2 regions of the Salinivibrio sp. IB868 genome follow, and region 2 is predicted to be linked to the other one. Evidence: predicted binding sites of a transcription regulator. Region 2 holds the regulator's gene; the other holds the start of a gene.

Region 1 (7,632 bases), on a different contig from region 2:
AATGCCTGCCGTTTGCTCTTCCTACCTTGTCGCGGTATTTATCGCGGTCACGATGTGACTTCTGATGTTCCCCACTGACTTTTGAATATGTTGAATCAATGAGCACGAGCTCAAAAGGGGAAAAGGACGTGAACCCGTTACCATCAATTTCAGTCGCTAAGTTTGGCGGCACCAGTGTCGGGACGCTAGCGGCGATGCAGCAAAGCGCCGCGGTTATCGAGCAAAACCCGCAAACCCGTTTAATCGTGATCAGTGCGTGCGCCGGAGTGACCAATCATTTAGTCGCGCTCGCAAAAGGGATCAGCGACCCTGACGTGCGCCAAGCCAAGTTGGACGCCATTAATGCCATTCACCAAGCAATATTGCAGCAACTTCCTGATTGCCAAAACACGCAAGCAGCCGTCGAACACTGGCATCTCGCCATTGCCGAGTATGCCGAAAAAGCGGCCATCATTCCTGACACAGCGCTAACGGATGCGTTAGTTGCCTGCGGCGAGCTGATCTCAACCCATATTTTCACCCATTTGCTCAACAGCCGAGGTATAACCGCTTTGAGAGTAGATGCGCGTGAATTGCTGCGCACCGACAGCCAGTTTGGCTGTGCCCAGCCTGACCCACAACAGACGCGAACACAGTGCCACGACCAATTGCTTCCGCATTTAGCCACACATCGAGTGGTCACCCAAGGGTTTATCGGCGCGGATGCCCACGGACAAACCACCACCTTAGGCCGTGGTGGTAGCGACTACAGTGCAGCACTGTTCGCCGAAGCCGTGGACGCAGAGAGTTTGGCCATTTGGACCGATGTGCCCGGGATTTATACCACCGACCCGCGGATTGCCGAACAAGCGCGCCCAATCAGTGAGATTAGTTTTAGCGAAGCCTCAGAAATGGCCACGTTTGGTGCCAAAATCCTGCACCCGTCCACCTTGCTGCCTGCAGTGCGCCAACATATACCAGTGTTTGTCGGGGCCGCGAGAGCGCCTGAGCAAGGCGGCACCTGGATCCGCGAGCACGCGCACTCGGCACCGCTGTTTCGTGCCGTCGCCTTACGACGAAACCAAACCATGGTGACACTAACCAGCTTAAACATGTTCCATGCATATGGTTTTTTGGCCAAAGTATTTGAGGTTTTGGCACGATTTGAAATCTCGGTGGACTTGATCACCACCTCGGAGGTCAGTGTCGCTTTAACCCTTGATCAAACCAACACTCAGGGCGACGCGCCGCAGCTGCCACAAGCGGCTATCGCCGAGCTGACCCAGTTATGTCATGTCGAGATCTGCGAGAACCTGGCGGTGGTAGCGCTGATTGGCAATGATATGAATCATACTGCTGGCGCGACAGCACCAGTGTTCAGTGCCTTAGCACAACATAAACTACGCATGATTTGCTACGGTGCCAGCAACCACAATGTATGTGTTGTGGTTGAAGATGACGATGCCACCCAGGTGGTGCAGCGGTTACACGCGGACTTATTTGAATAATAAAAAAGCCAGCACAGCCAATATGCTGGCTTCTTTCGTTAGCCGTTTAAGTTCGGCCCGAGCCATTTCTCCGCTTCTTCGCTGCTCCACCCTTTGCGTGCTGCGTAGCTGTCTCGCTGATCGTTTTGGATCTTCGCCACCGCAAAGTAACGTGACTCAGGGTGGGAAAAATACCAACCTGAGACCGACGCCCCCGGCCACATGGCATAGCTTTCGGTAAGTGTCATCCCCGTATGTGCTTCTACCGACAGCAATTGCCAAATTTTGCCTTTCTCACTGTGTTCAGGACAGGCGGCATAACCCGGCGCTGGCCGGATCCCTTGGTATTGCTCGCGGATCAGCGCATCGTTATCGAGCGTCTCATCGGGCGCATAGCCCCACAAGGTAATCCGAATTTGCTGATGGAGGTACTCTGCAAAGGCTTCTGCAAGTCTATCGGCGACCGCCTGGATCATGATCGCGTTATAATCATCCCCTTTCGCTTTGTATTCTTCCGCCAAGGCATATTCGCCAATACCACCTGTCACCGCAAATGCGCCAATCCAATCCGGCTGGCCACTGCTTTTTGGCGCAATAAAGTCCGACAAGCAATAGTTGGCACCACGAGGCTTTTTCGTTTGCTGACGCAAGTGGTTCAGTACGGTGAGCGTCGCTTGGCGAGACCCATCATCATAGACTTCAATATCATCCTCAACGCTGTTGGCAGGAAAAAGGCCACACACTCCCTTCGCGGCGACCAAGCCTTCTGCCTCGAAACGATCGAGCCAAGCATTGGCGTCTTGATACAAACGGCGCGCTTCCTCACCCACTAGTTCGTGATCCAAAATCGCCGGGAATTTGCCACTGAGTGACCACGTCATAAAGAAGGGTGTCCAGTCGATATACTGACGTAAGGTCGCTATCGAGACATCATCGTAAACATGCACGCCCGGCTTCAACGGCTGCGGAGGAGCATAGTTTGCCCAGTCCGTTTGCCACTTATTGTCCCGCGCCTGCTCAAGGGTGACGGGAGCGGTTCGAGGCGTTTTGCGTTGATGTTGCTCACGCACCGCCGCATAGTCTTTGGCTAAACGGGCCACAAAATCCGGCCGCTGAGTCTGTGACAGCAACGATGAGCACACCCCCACGGCACGTGACGCGTTGGGCACATAGACCACGGGCGCATGGTAATGCTGTTCAATCTTCACCGCGGTATGGGCTTTGGACGTGGTCGCGCCGCCAATAAGCAAAGGAATATCAAACCCTTGGCGCTCCATCTCTTTCGCCACGTTCACCATTTCATCTAACGATGGGGTAATCAGGCCTGATAAACCAATAATATCGACGTTTTCCTCACGCGCCACCGACAGGATTTTATCGGTCGGCACCATCACGCCGAGATCAATAATCTCGAAGTTATTACATTGCAGCACCACGCCAACAATGTTTTTGCCAATGTCATGCACATCCCCTTTGACCGTGGCGAGCAAGATCTTGCCATTGGTCTGTCCTTGCTGCTTTTCAGCATTGATGTAAGGCTCAAGGTAAGCCACCGCCTGCTTCATCACCCGTGCCGACTTCACCACTTGTGGTAGGAACATCTTGCCTTCACCAAACAAGTCCCCGACCACGTTCATGCCTGCCATCAGTGGGCCTTCAATCACTTCTAGAGGTTTACTTGCCGCGGCGCGAGCCAGCTCGGTGTCTTCAACAATAAACTCTGTAATGCCTTTGACCAGTGCATGTTCCAACCGCTTTTCCACCGGCCAACTGCGCCACTCTGCAGTTTCCGCGACCTCGTTCTCCCCACTATCGCGATAGCTGTCGGCGATCTCCAATAAACGCTCCGTGGCGCCATCATCTTTGTTGAGCACCACATCTTCTACTGCCAAGCGCAGCGATTCAGGCAAATCATCATAGATGGCTAACTGGCCCGCATTGACGATCCCCATGTCCATGCCATTTTTGATGCAGTGATACAAAAACACCGCATGAATAGCCTCACGGACGGGGTTGTTGCCTCGAAACGAAAACGACACATTGGAGACGCCGCCCGAGATCATGGCATGCGGCAGGGTTTGTTTAATGTCAGCCACGGCGTTGATGAAATCGACTGCGTAGTTATTGTGCTCATCAATGCCGGTAGCAACCGCAAAAATGTTGGGATCGAAGATAATATCTTCCGGCGGAAAACCGACTTGCTCGACCAGAAGATGATAAGCGCGCGTACAGATTTCCACTTTCCGCGCTTGAGTATCGGCTTGACCTTGTTCGTCAAACGCCATCACGATCACCGCCGCGCCATAGCGACGGACTAAACGTGCTTGGTGAAGAAAAGCCTCTTCTCCTTCTTTGAGCGAAATAGAATTGACGATGCCTTTCCCTTGAATGCACTTGAGGCCAGCTTCAATCACTTCCCATTTAGAGGAGTCAATCATCACTGGCACACGGGCAATATCCGGCTCGGCCGCGCATAAATTGAGGAATCGCACCATAGCCTTTTCGGCATCCAACATGCCTTCATCCATATTGATATCGATGATTTGGGCGCCGTTTTCCACTTGCTGCAATGCCACTTCCAGCGCCTCGTCGTATTGCTCTTCAACGATTAAACGTTTAAAGCGTGCTGAGCCAGTTACATTGGTGCGCTCACCCACGTTAACGAACAAGCTATCGGCATTAATGGTCAGGGGCTCGAGCCCAGATAAGCGACAGGCCACAGGGTGGTCAGGCAGAGAGCGTGGCGAATGTTTTTTCACCGCGTCGCTAATCGCTTGAATATGTTCAGGCGTGGTGCCACAACAACCACCGACCAAATTGATAAAGCCTGACGCCGCCCACTCATCAATGTGTGTCGCCATCTCTTCGGGAGAAAGGTCATACTCACCAAACGCGTTGGGCAACCCCGCATTAGGGTGGACGGAGACAAAGCCCTCACAAATGTCGCTCAGCTCTTTGACATACTGGCGCAATTCAGCCGGCCCCAGTGCGCAGTTTAAGCCAAACGACAGTGGCTCAACATGGCGCAGCGAGTGATAAAAGGCGGCGGTCGTTTGTCCGGATAAGGTGCGTCCAGACGCATCAGTGATGGTGCCGGAGATCATAATGGGTAAGCGAAACCCACGGGCATCAAAGACCTTTTCAACCGCAAACGCACAGGCTTTGGCATTCAAGGTATCAAAAATGGTCTCCAACATGATGATATCAACCCCACCCTCAATGAGCGCTTCGGTGGACTCGGCATACACGTCGACTAACTGATCAAAGCTGACATTGCGAAACCCAGGGTCATTCACATCTGGTGAGATTGAGCACGTTCGGTTGGTCGGCCCCAACACACCCGCGACAAAACGGGGTTTATCCGGCGTTTTCGCCGTCCACGCATCAGCGACCTCACGCGCAAGCCGGGCTGCCGCGACGTTGATTTCCGCACTCAGCGCCTGCATGTCGTAATCGGCCATCGCAATTTGGGTGGCGTTAAAGGTGTTAGTTTCAATAATGTCCGCGCCCGCGGCCAGGTAATCACTGTGTAGCGAAGCGATCTTATCAGGCTGAGTCAGCACCAAAAGATCATTGTTGCCTTTCACATCACAGTGCCAATCTTTAAAACGTTGGCCACGATAATCGGCCTCATTGAGCCCTAACCCCTGAATCATGGTGCCCATGCCACCATCGATCACTAGAATACGGTCGCGCAGTTGCTGTGTCAGTCGGTCCATACTATTACGCTTATCATCTTCCTCGTTGCAGTCATTTCATCCTACCACAGCGAAAATGGAAATCTAGACGTCTATAAATAACAATTTATTTTGATCTATTTCAATTCAGCTGTTCGTTTTGACAACGATTTCTATTAATATTTTGACACATTTTTTCATTCCCTCGTTGTACTAGGAAGCGGCATGTCAACTTACGCAATCCTCAGCTTTATGGCTGCTGCAGCCATCTTTATCGCTTTTATTAATAGTAAAATCAGTCGAGTACAAACCACCATCGCCATTACCGCTAGCTCGCTCCTACTGTCTTTGTTGATAGTGGTCGCTGGTCAATACCAAGCCATTCCACTCAAAACCATGGCCGAGCAAATACTGACAGATATCCACTTTGATACCTTTTTGCTCAAAGGCGTCCTCGGCTTTTTGCTCTTCGCGGGGGGAATTGGTGTCAAGCTTCCCTCTTTCTCCGACCAAAAGTGGGAGATCACGACCCTGGTGATCGGCGGGCTATTGGTCTCTGTGTTTTTAATCGGCACCGGTATCTGGGGCGTGTTTCAGCTGATCGGTATTCCTTTCGATTATCTCTACTGCCTGCTATTTGGCGCGCTGATCTCGCCGACCGATCCCATTGCTGTTCTCGCCATTGTGAAAAAACTGCAAGCACCGATGCGGATCACGACACAAATAGAGGGAGAGTCGCTATTTAATGATGGCGTGGGTATCGTGATCTTTGTGACTCTTTTTACCCTGGCCTTTGGCGACAACAACCCGACGGTGGGCGGTACCATTGCCTTGTTTTTACAAGAAGCCGTTGGCGGGATTTTATATGGCCTGGTGCTTGGCTATCTTTTCCATCGCTTGATTTGTGCCACCAACGATCACTCGATGGAATTGCTATTAACGCTGGCTATCCCCAGCGCTGGCTATGTCCTGGCCGATATGCTGCATGTCTCTGGCCCGCTGGCAATGGTGGTTGCCGGGATTATGATTGGCAACTGGACCCGCTTTATTGGCTTTTCCAAAGAAAGTGAAGATCACCTCGACCACTTCTGGGAACTGGTCGATGAATTTCTTAACAGCCTACTCTTTCTCCTAATCGGGGTTAGCTTGCTGCAAATCAGTTTCCATAAAGAAGACTGGATCATTATGGCGGCGGTGGTGCCTATTGTGCTTCTCGCCCGGTTTATCAGCGTGAAAGTGTGTTACCTCGGCTTTAAGCGCTTTCGAACCTATAACCCTTGGGCAGTACGTATATTAAGCTGGGGAGGCTTACGCGGAGGGCTTGCGTTGGCCATGGCAATGGCCGTGCCCGCTGGCATCATGGTGGTGCCGGAAAAAAATATCGATGTTCGCGAGCTGATCCTCATCATGACCTATGCGGTGGTGGTGTTCTCCATTTTGGTGCAAGGCTCAACCATGACAGGCATGGTTGATAAAGCAAACGCAGCACAAGACGAAATGGATAAACATCAAAGCTAACCGAGTCCCTAACCCAAAAGCGCCCGCGGGCGCTTTTTTATTCATCAAGGGTAAAGTTAGACGCGGAAAAGGCATCCAAGTCAAAGGGCGTTTGCTGGTAAACACAATAGTTTAGCCAGTTGGCAAACAGTAAATGCCCATGGCTGCGCCAACTCACATACGGTGGCTGCGAAGGATCGTCATCTGGGTAATAGTTAAGGGGGACCGCGGGCTCCATGCCTTCTTCTAAATCCCGATGGTATTCATGATGCAGGGTATGAGAATCATACTCAGGATGACCGGTGACAAACACATTGCGCTTATCTTTCGTCGCCGCCAGATAGGTACCCGCTTCATTGGACGTGGCTAAAATATCGAGGTCGGTATGTTCGGCCAGATAACTCGGAGAAAAATCCGCATAGCGTGAGTGGGGCGCTAAGAAGCTATCATCAAAGCCGCGTAATAGCGGGTGTTTGCATAACTCAGCATTAATGTGGTGACGGTAAACCCCTGACAACTTCTCTTTGCGGGTTTTCTTGGGTAAATCATACAGCAACTTTAACCCTGCTTGCGCGGCCCAACAAATATATAAGGTTGAGGTAACGTGCTTATGCGCCCAATTCATCACATCTTGAAGGTGCTCCCAATATATCACGTCCTCAAACTGCACCAGTCCTAACGGTGCCCCCGTCACGATCAGACCATCAAAGTTGCGCGTTCGTACGGTCTCAAATTGACGATAGAAGGTATCAAGATGCTCGGTTGGCGTATTTTTGCTTGGTCGATTATCTATCCGCAGTAACTCCACATCCACTTGCAAGGGACTGTTAGAAAGCAGACGCATAAATTGCGTTTCGGTCTCGATTTTTTTCGGCATCAGGTTAAGTAGCAGCACCTTCAGCGGGCGAATGTTTTGACTCACCGCACGGGTTTCTGTCATCACGAAAATATTTTCGCGCCGCAGGATATTGGTCGCGGGAAGTTGATCCGGG
Region 2 (7,632 bases):
CTCATCATCAAAATAAGGCTCGCAACGCTCGTCAAACCCATCCAACACATGCGTGGCGTCAATACCGGCAAAATCAAGCCATTGGTTGCGACTGTCCACCACTGAAATCAGTGAGACTTCCTTACCATGACGCTTTTCCAAGTGTGCTTTTTGCTCGGCAAAAAGGCTTAGCCAACGGGTACCAATATTGCCTTTGCCCACCAACACCAAGCCGATACGGCGCTGAGCTTGAAACAAGGCATCATGCAAACTGGCAACCAGTGCCTGAGTGTGGACGTGGCGTAGGATAGCAACCAGGCTCAGCCCAGAGGCCGACTCACTGATAAATTCCACCGGCTGTGATTTGAGTTGCTGATAGAAGCCATGGCAGTGTACAGGGTTGTTCACCACGCCCGCCCCTACCGCCGCCACCATGGTAAAGCCTTCACGCAGTTTGAGTTCAGCTGGGAGGCCGGCGTCTTGAATTTGCGCCATTACCAATGCCACGACTTCCGTGGTAAACGCTAACAAAATACGGTACTGGTCGTCTTGGTAATCCGTTGCTAATGGCTGTACTTTTAGCTGTGACAAAATCCGGCTGAGCTCTTGTTTTATCGCTTGAAAATCTTGTCCTCGCGCGACATCAAACTGGAGCAAGCTCACCTCATCCAACGCCGTAATGATTTTTGCCCCGCGCCCGGTGGCTAACACGCGTTCAATACGTGTTGATCCGCTATCCGGCGCTTGGGTGCAGCGCAACGTCAGGTCGGTCGCACTTTGCGCCACCGGCTGTAAGGTTCGGCTATGCAGCACGGGAGCCGCGAGTCGCGCCAGCTCAGCCGCCTCATCCAATCGAATCAAAGGCAGCAAACAGGCATTATCAACATGGCGTGGGTCCGCGCTATAGACCCCCGCGACATCACTCCAAATGGTCACACGGCTCACGCCTGCAAGCGCCCCCAAGACAGTGGCCGAGTAATCGGAGCCATTGCGCCCTAACAGCACTGTTTCTCCCGCTTGATTTTGTGCCATAAAGCCGGTGATCACCACATGCGTATCGCCATGCTGTGAAAGCTGATTTTGCAATAAAGGCCAAGACGCCCCGCGATCCACTTCCGGCTGAGCGGCGCGCTCGGCGCGCAAACATTGGCGTGAGTCTAACATCACCGCGGCACGTCGATGCTGTTTCAATAACTGGGCCAACAGACGCGCCGACCAGACCTCTCCAAAACCTTGCACGTACGCTTTGTCGCTCTCGTTCACGCCCTGATCGCCCAACGACGCAATGGTTGCGATATCGGCATAAAGCGCATCCACCAGCTGCTGCTTGGGTTCACCATCAATCAAGTTCTCAATCAAGTCTTGCTGAAAGGCGCGCACCGCTTGCAAGGTCTCATGCGCCACTCGCCCATCCTTGTCTAACTGTGCTAACCACATGATCAGCTGGTTAGTGGTTTTTCCTGCCGCGGACACCACGATTAAGTCTTGCTGGCTCGCATGCGCGGTCAATACATCGACCACGCGACGATAGCAATCAGGGCTCGCAAGGCTACTGCCACCAAACTTGTGCAATTGGCGTGGTGACTCGGGGGACGTTTCCGTCGGTTGCGCATGCATGGCAAGGTCTCTCTTAATGTCTATCAATCTCGGTAAAGCGGCGCGCACTGAAGCGCAGCCTCTATGGGGTGTCACCCTCTAAACGGGCAAAGGCGTTCGCCAAATCGGCAACCAAATCTTGCGCATCTTCTAATCCAATGGAAAAACGCAACAAGGTCGGTGCGATGCCCGCCTCCGCTTGCGCGGCGTCACTCATGGCTCTGTGTGTCATCGAACCAGGATGCGTCACCAAGCTTTCTACCCCCCCGAGAGACTCGGCGAGGGCAAATAACGTGAGGCCATCAATAAATCGCGCCACACCGGCTTGGTCTGTATCCAATTCTAAGCTCAGCATGCTACCAAACCCCGCTTGCTGGCGCGCAGCAATTTGGTGGCCAGGGTGAGAGGCCAACCCGGGGTAGTAGATTTTCCGCACTGCCGACACCGTTTGCAGGTAGCTGAGTACCGCTTCAGTGTTGTGTTGGTGTTGTTTAACGCGTGCACCCAATGTGCGCAACCCTCGCAGTGTCATATAACTGTCAAATGCATTGCCCGTCGCCCCTAAGCAATTTCCCCACCAAGCCAATGTCTCGGCAAGTTCACTGGTCGCGGCGATCACCGCGCCACCGACAATATCAGAGTGGCCATTAATAAATTTGGTGGTCGAATGCACCACCATATCCGCGCCCAGCGCAAAAGGCGTTTGCAAAGCTGGCGATAAAAACGTGTTGTCGACCACCACCCAAGCCCCCACTTGATGGGCTTTTTGGCATATTTCTGCGATATCGACCACGCGTAAGAGTGGATTGGATGGGGTTTCCACCAGCACGAGCTTGGGCTGTTTAGCCAATGCTTGGTCCAACGCATCATGGTCCGATTGATCGACAAAACTTACCTGCCAGATCCCTTGTTTGGCACGTGATTCGAGCAAGCGATAGGTGCCGCCATAACAATCATGTGGGGCGACAATATGCTCGCCAGCCTCCAACAGAGATAGCACCAAGTTTATCGCCGACATCCCGCAGTTGGTCACCACCGCACCTGCGCCCCCTTCTAAGTCAGTCAGCGCTTGTTCGAGCTGCGCACGCGTTGGGTTGCCGCCTCGCGCGTAGTCGTAAGTAGGCACATCACCCAGTGCCGGGAAACGGTAATTGGTCGATAAGTACAGGGGAGGCACCACCGCATGGTGCTGGGTGTCAGTCCCAATCCCGGTCCGAACGGCGATAGTGTCGGTTTTTTTCTCAGTCATGATCTATCCTTGCTAGTCTGGTTTGCGCATGGTGGGCGTGATCCAGGTTTCATACTGCCACCTTACCCTGCGCTTTTTGGGACGTCAACACTTCTAGACGTCTATACTCCTTTGCATGTGGCGGTTAATATAGCTAAAATCTCCGCAGCATCATTCTGGGTATTCCATAATCAAGATAGGTGAGACATGGCGCAGTGGAACGGCGACTACATTAATCCGTATGCCGAACATGGTAAAAAGAAAGAGCAGGTAAAGAAGATCACCGTCTCTATCCCATTAAAAGTACTAAAAATTCTTACCGACGAGCGTACTCGTCGTCAGGTGCAAAACCTCCGTCATGCGACCAACAGTGAGTTGTTGTGTGAGGCATTTCTTCATGCCTACACCGGCCAACCACTACCAACCGATGACGATATCCGTAAGGATAAACCCGACAGCATTCCCGCTGAAGCACGTCGGATCATGGAAGAGCTTGGTATCGAGTTCGACGATAGCGAATACTAAAAAAACCCGCCGATTGGCGGGTTTTCTGTAATGATAGGTGCTCAGCACAGCCTTTTCGGGCTCTATTCCACCGCGCTTTCCTCACGCTCAAGCATTACGCCTTATCGAGCATATAGTTTTCTGGCATCTCGATACGAGCCACGCCGGTTTCCACGGCGGCCAGCGCTACCGCGCGGGCGACCTTAGGTAATAAACGCGCGTCCATTGGCTTGGGAATAATGTAATCTGGGCCAAAGCTTAGCGAAGACAAACCGGCGGCGTCTAATACCGTTTGTGGGACAGGCTCTTTGGCTAGGCTGCGAATGGCTTCTACCGCTGCCAACTTCATCGCATCGTTAATTTCACTGGCACGTACATCCAATGCGCCACGGAAAATAAACGGGAAGCAGAGCACGTTATTGACCTGATTCGGGTAATCCGAACGCCCGGTTCCCATGATCAGATCATCGCGCACTTGATGCGCCACATCCGGATGAATTTCAGGATCTGGGTTCGAGCAGGCAAATACCACGGGTTTATCTGCCATCAGCTTCAAGGCGTCGGGTGAAAGCAAGTCTGGACCGGAGACGCCAACGAACATATCCGCGCCCTCAATCACATCTTCGAGGGTACGCTTATCCGTGTTATTGGCAAACAGCTGCTTGTATTTGTTGATGTCGTCACGACGCGTATGGATCACGCCTTTACGATCCAACATATAGATTTTTTCCCGCTGAGCGCCACATTTTATTAATAGCTCCATACAGGCAACAGCCGCCGCGCCTGCGCCCATGCACACCACCGTCGCCTCGCGGATATCTTTGCCTTGCAGCTCAAGCGCGTTAAGCATGCCGGCAGCGGTGACGATGGCAGTGCCGTGTTGATCATCATGAAATACAGGCACTTCGCAACGTGCAATCAATTGTTTTTCAATCTCAAAACAGTCTGGGGCTTTGATATCTTCGAGATTGATACCGCCAAAGGTATCCGCGATGTTCGCCACGGTATCCACGAATTCATCGATAGTACGGTGTTTGACTTCAATGTCGATCGAGTCCAAGCCAGCAAAACGCTTGAACAATAAAGCTTTACCTTCCATGACAGGCTTAGAAGCCATGGGGCCTAAATTTCCTAGCCCCAAAATCGCGGTGCCGTTTGAGACCACCGCCACCATGTTGCCTTTACCCGTATAGCGGTAAACCGCATCCGCATCTTGCGCTATCTCACGCACAGGCTCAGCAACGCCAGGACTATACGCCAACGCGAGATCCGCGGCCGAGTCAGCAGGTTTGCTCAATTCAACAGAAATTTTTCCGGGAGTAGGGTATGCATGATAATCCAGCGCTTGCTGGCGTTTATCGTCCGACATCTAGTGTTCCTAATTATTATCGTGAAGGGGAAACTAATATCGACAGGGAAGCGTCACCGATATTAGTCAGACACTCTACAAACCACACAGGGAAGGTTTGTATAATAAAAAAGATGGTAACGCAGGGAGCAAACGTCCACCAGTACTAACAGCGCATTCGCGATGATGCTCGGACCTGTTGTCCGATGACAGGGACGATACGATCAAAAAAGGGACGCTGATGCGTCCCTTCTCTGTATTCGGTCAATAGCGGCTTATTTTTTGCTGCTAAGGGCACCGAAACGCTTCTTAAAGCGGTCAACACGGCCACCGGTATCAAGGATACGCTGCTTACCAGTGTAGAATGGGTGACACTTGTCACACACGTCTAGGTAAATGTCTTTACCTAGGGTTGTGCTGAACGCGAATTCGTTACCGCAAGAGCATTTTGCTGTGACGGCTTTGTACTCTGGATGGATACCAGCTTTCATAGGGATAACCTCATCTTAAAGGCCGTGTCGCTCTCCCGATCCTAAGCCGGGCACCACACGTCGTTAACAAACATTTTCTAAGGCGCGCAATTCTAATCAAGCGCCCTCTTTTTCGCAACTTTTTTGTGCAATCCGCGTGTCTCTTACGGTGCAACAAGGCTTTGCCAACGTGTGGCTAACCGTTACACTGACATTCCTTCTGGCCAATAAGATGTTGTGATGGAACAGTTTGCTCAGGTGGCTTTGCCTGTCCCTTTGCCGAAAACCTTTGATTACCGTATTGCTGACGATCAGCATCCGATCATCGGAGGGCGCGTCAAGGTGCCGTTTGGACGCCAGCATAAAGTTGGCATCGTTACCGGCTTGTCGCCAACGGCCAGTGTGGAAGCCAGCCAACTCAAAGCGATTGATACCGTACTCGACACGCAGCCGGTTTGGACCCCCGCGGTATACAATCTCCTGCAATGGGCGAGTCGTTTTTACCATCATCCGCTAGGAGATGCGATGGGGGCGGTGATGCCAACCTCGCTGCGTAAAGGACGCCCTGCGACATTGCAGCAACAAAAATGGTGGCAAATCACCGAGTCAGGACAAAACCAACCTCTATCAGGTCTGAGCCGCGCCCCCAAACAAGCCCGAGTGTTGCAGCTTCTCACGCACGGTCCAACCACTCAAGCCGACTTAATCGAACAAGACATCGGCACGCCGGTGCTAAAAACGGTGGCAGAAAAAGGCTGGATCGCGCCCTACTCTCCCCCTTCTCAGGCCAATGCTTGGGTAAAAAACTTTGCGGTGACCGAAGAAAAACCGACGTTAAACCACGAGCAAGCGATGGCGGTTGCCACCCTCAATGCTGGCGATGGTTTTGCCTGCGCGCTATTAGAGGGGATCACTGGCTCAGGCAAAACCGAGGTGTATCTCAATGTGCTTGAGCCGGTGCTCGCACGTGGCCAGCAAGCGCTCATCTTGGTGCCAGAAATTGGCCTGACACCACAAACCATTCGCCGTTTTGAGCGCCGCTTTGCTGTTCCTGTGACCGTGATGCATTCAGGGCTCAGCGATACCGACCGTCTCAACGCCTGGCTGGCCGCACGGGAGAATCAAGCCGCGATAGTGATTGGCACACGCTCAGCGCTTTTTACCCCCATGGCAAAGCTTGGCATCATCATTATCGATGAGGAACACGACCCTTCCTATAAGCAGCAAGATAGCTTTCGCTATCACGCCCGCGATCTGGCTGTCATGCGGGGGCATGAAGAACAAGTGCCGGTGATCTTGGGCTCGGCAACGCCATCACTGGAGAGCTTACACAACGCAAAAACCGGCAAATACCAGTACCTTAAGCTCACGCAACGCCCTGGTAACGCGGTCACCGCCCGGCAAGGGATACTCGATATCAAAGGCCATCACCTCGAAGCTGGCTTGTCGGCGCCGCTGATTGCTGAAATGCGTCAGCACCTGCAACAAGGTAACCAGGTGATGCTGTTTTTAAATCGCCGCGGTTATGCGCCCGCGATGATGTGTCACGAATGCGGCTGGCTAGCGAACTGCCAACGCTGTGATGCCTACTATACCCTTCATCAACAACACCAAGAGTTGCGTTGTCATCACTGTGGCCACCAAAAACGTGTGCCTCCCCAGTGTGGCGACTGTGGTTCTACCCAGCTTATTAGCGTCGGTGTCGGTACCGAGCAACTCGAATCCCAGCTTGGCACCTTGTTTCCCGAATACAATACCGTTCGCATTGATCGCGATAATACCCGGCGAAAAGGGAGCCTTGAAGGTTACTTGGCCGACATTGAAAAGGGTGAGTATCAAATTCTATTGGGCACACAAATGCTCGCCAAAGGCCATCACTTTCCTAACGTCACCCTGGTCGCCTTAGTCGATGTTGACGGGGCTCTATTCAGTAATGACTTTCGTGCCCCTGAGCGTTTGGCCCAATTGATGGTACAAGTCGCCGGGCGAGCGGGCCGCGCCAGTAAGCCGGGTACCGTGTTATTACAAACCCACCATCCGGAGCACACCCTGATCCAATCTTTAGTGCATAAAGGTTATCAAGCCTTTGCCGAGTCTGCGTTAAATGAACGGCGTCAGGCGTGGCTGCCGCCTTACACGTTTCTTAGTCTCTTTCGCGCCGACGGGCATGAAGAAAACAGTGTCCAGCAGTTTTTACAACAGGTGCGTCAAACTCTGGCTACCTCACCGATTCAACAGGATGAATGCCATATTATGGGGCCTATGCCCGCCGCCATGGCGAAACGCGCGGGTCGCTATCGGTGGCAACTCCTCATTCAAGCGCCCAGCCGAAAAATCATGCAGCAATGGCTCCAAGTGGCGCTCCCGGCCATCCAACAGCTCCCTCTGTCGCGTAAAGTGAGGTGGTCATTAGATGTCGAGCCGCAAGACCTTTCTTAACATTCCCTTGCAGTAAAGCGACAGCAATCACACTTTCATTGCAATAAGTGTTAGCTTGTCCGTGTTTA

Evidence for each region. Region 2 encodes MetJ, which represses methionine synthesis genes. Its sites were predicted from a motif close to TTAGACNTNTANANGTCTAA; they were not measured.
Region 1: a site for MetJ is predicted at 5,241-5,260, ahead of metH (methionine synthase). Genes of this name have one in related genera too.

The regions. Positions count from the first base shown of each region.
Region 1 covers NZ_MUEW01000006.1:832-8,463, reverse strand. Annotated here, with positions in the region: lysine riboswitch at 1-1, shown strand, start outside; gene lysC (lysine-sensitive aspartokinase 3) at 99-1,487, shown strand; gene metH (methionine synthase) at 1,526-5,185, opposite strand; gene BZG20_RS07875 (sodium:proton antiporter) at 5,369-6,661, shown strand; gene metA (homoserine O-succinyltransferase) at 6,699-7,632, opposite strand, start outside.
Region 2 covers NZ_MUEW01000003.1:190,207-197,838, reverse strand. Annotated here, with positions in the region: gene BZG20_RS04470 (bifunctional aspartate kinase/homoserine dehydrogenase II) at 1-1,596, opposite strand, end outside; gene metB (cystathionine gamma-synthase) at 1,658-2,824, opposite strand; gene metJ (met regulon transcriptional regulator MetJ) at 3,011-3,328, shown strand; gene BZG20_RS04455 (malic enzyme-like NAD(P)-binding protein) at 3,423-4,676, opposite strand; gene rpmE (50S ribosomal protein L31) at 4,931-5,146, opposite strand; gene priA (primosomal protein N') at 5,363-7,564, shown strand.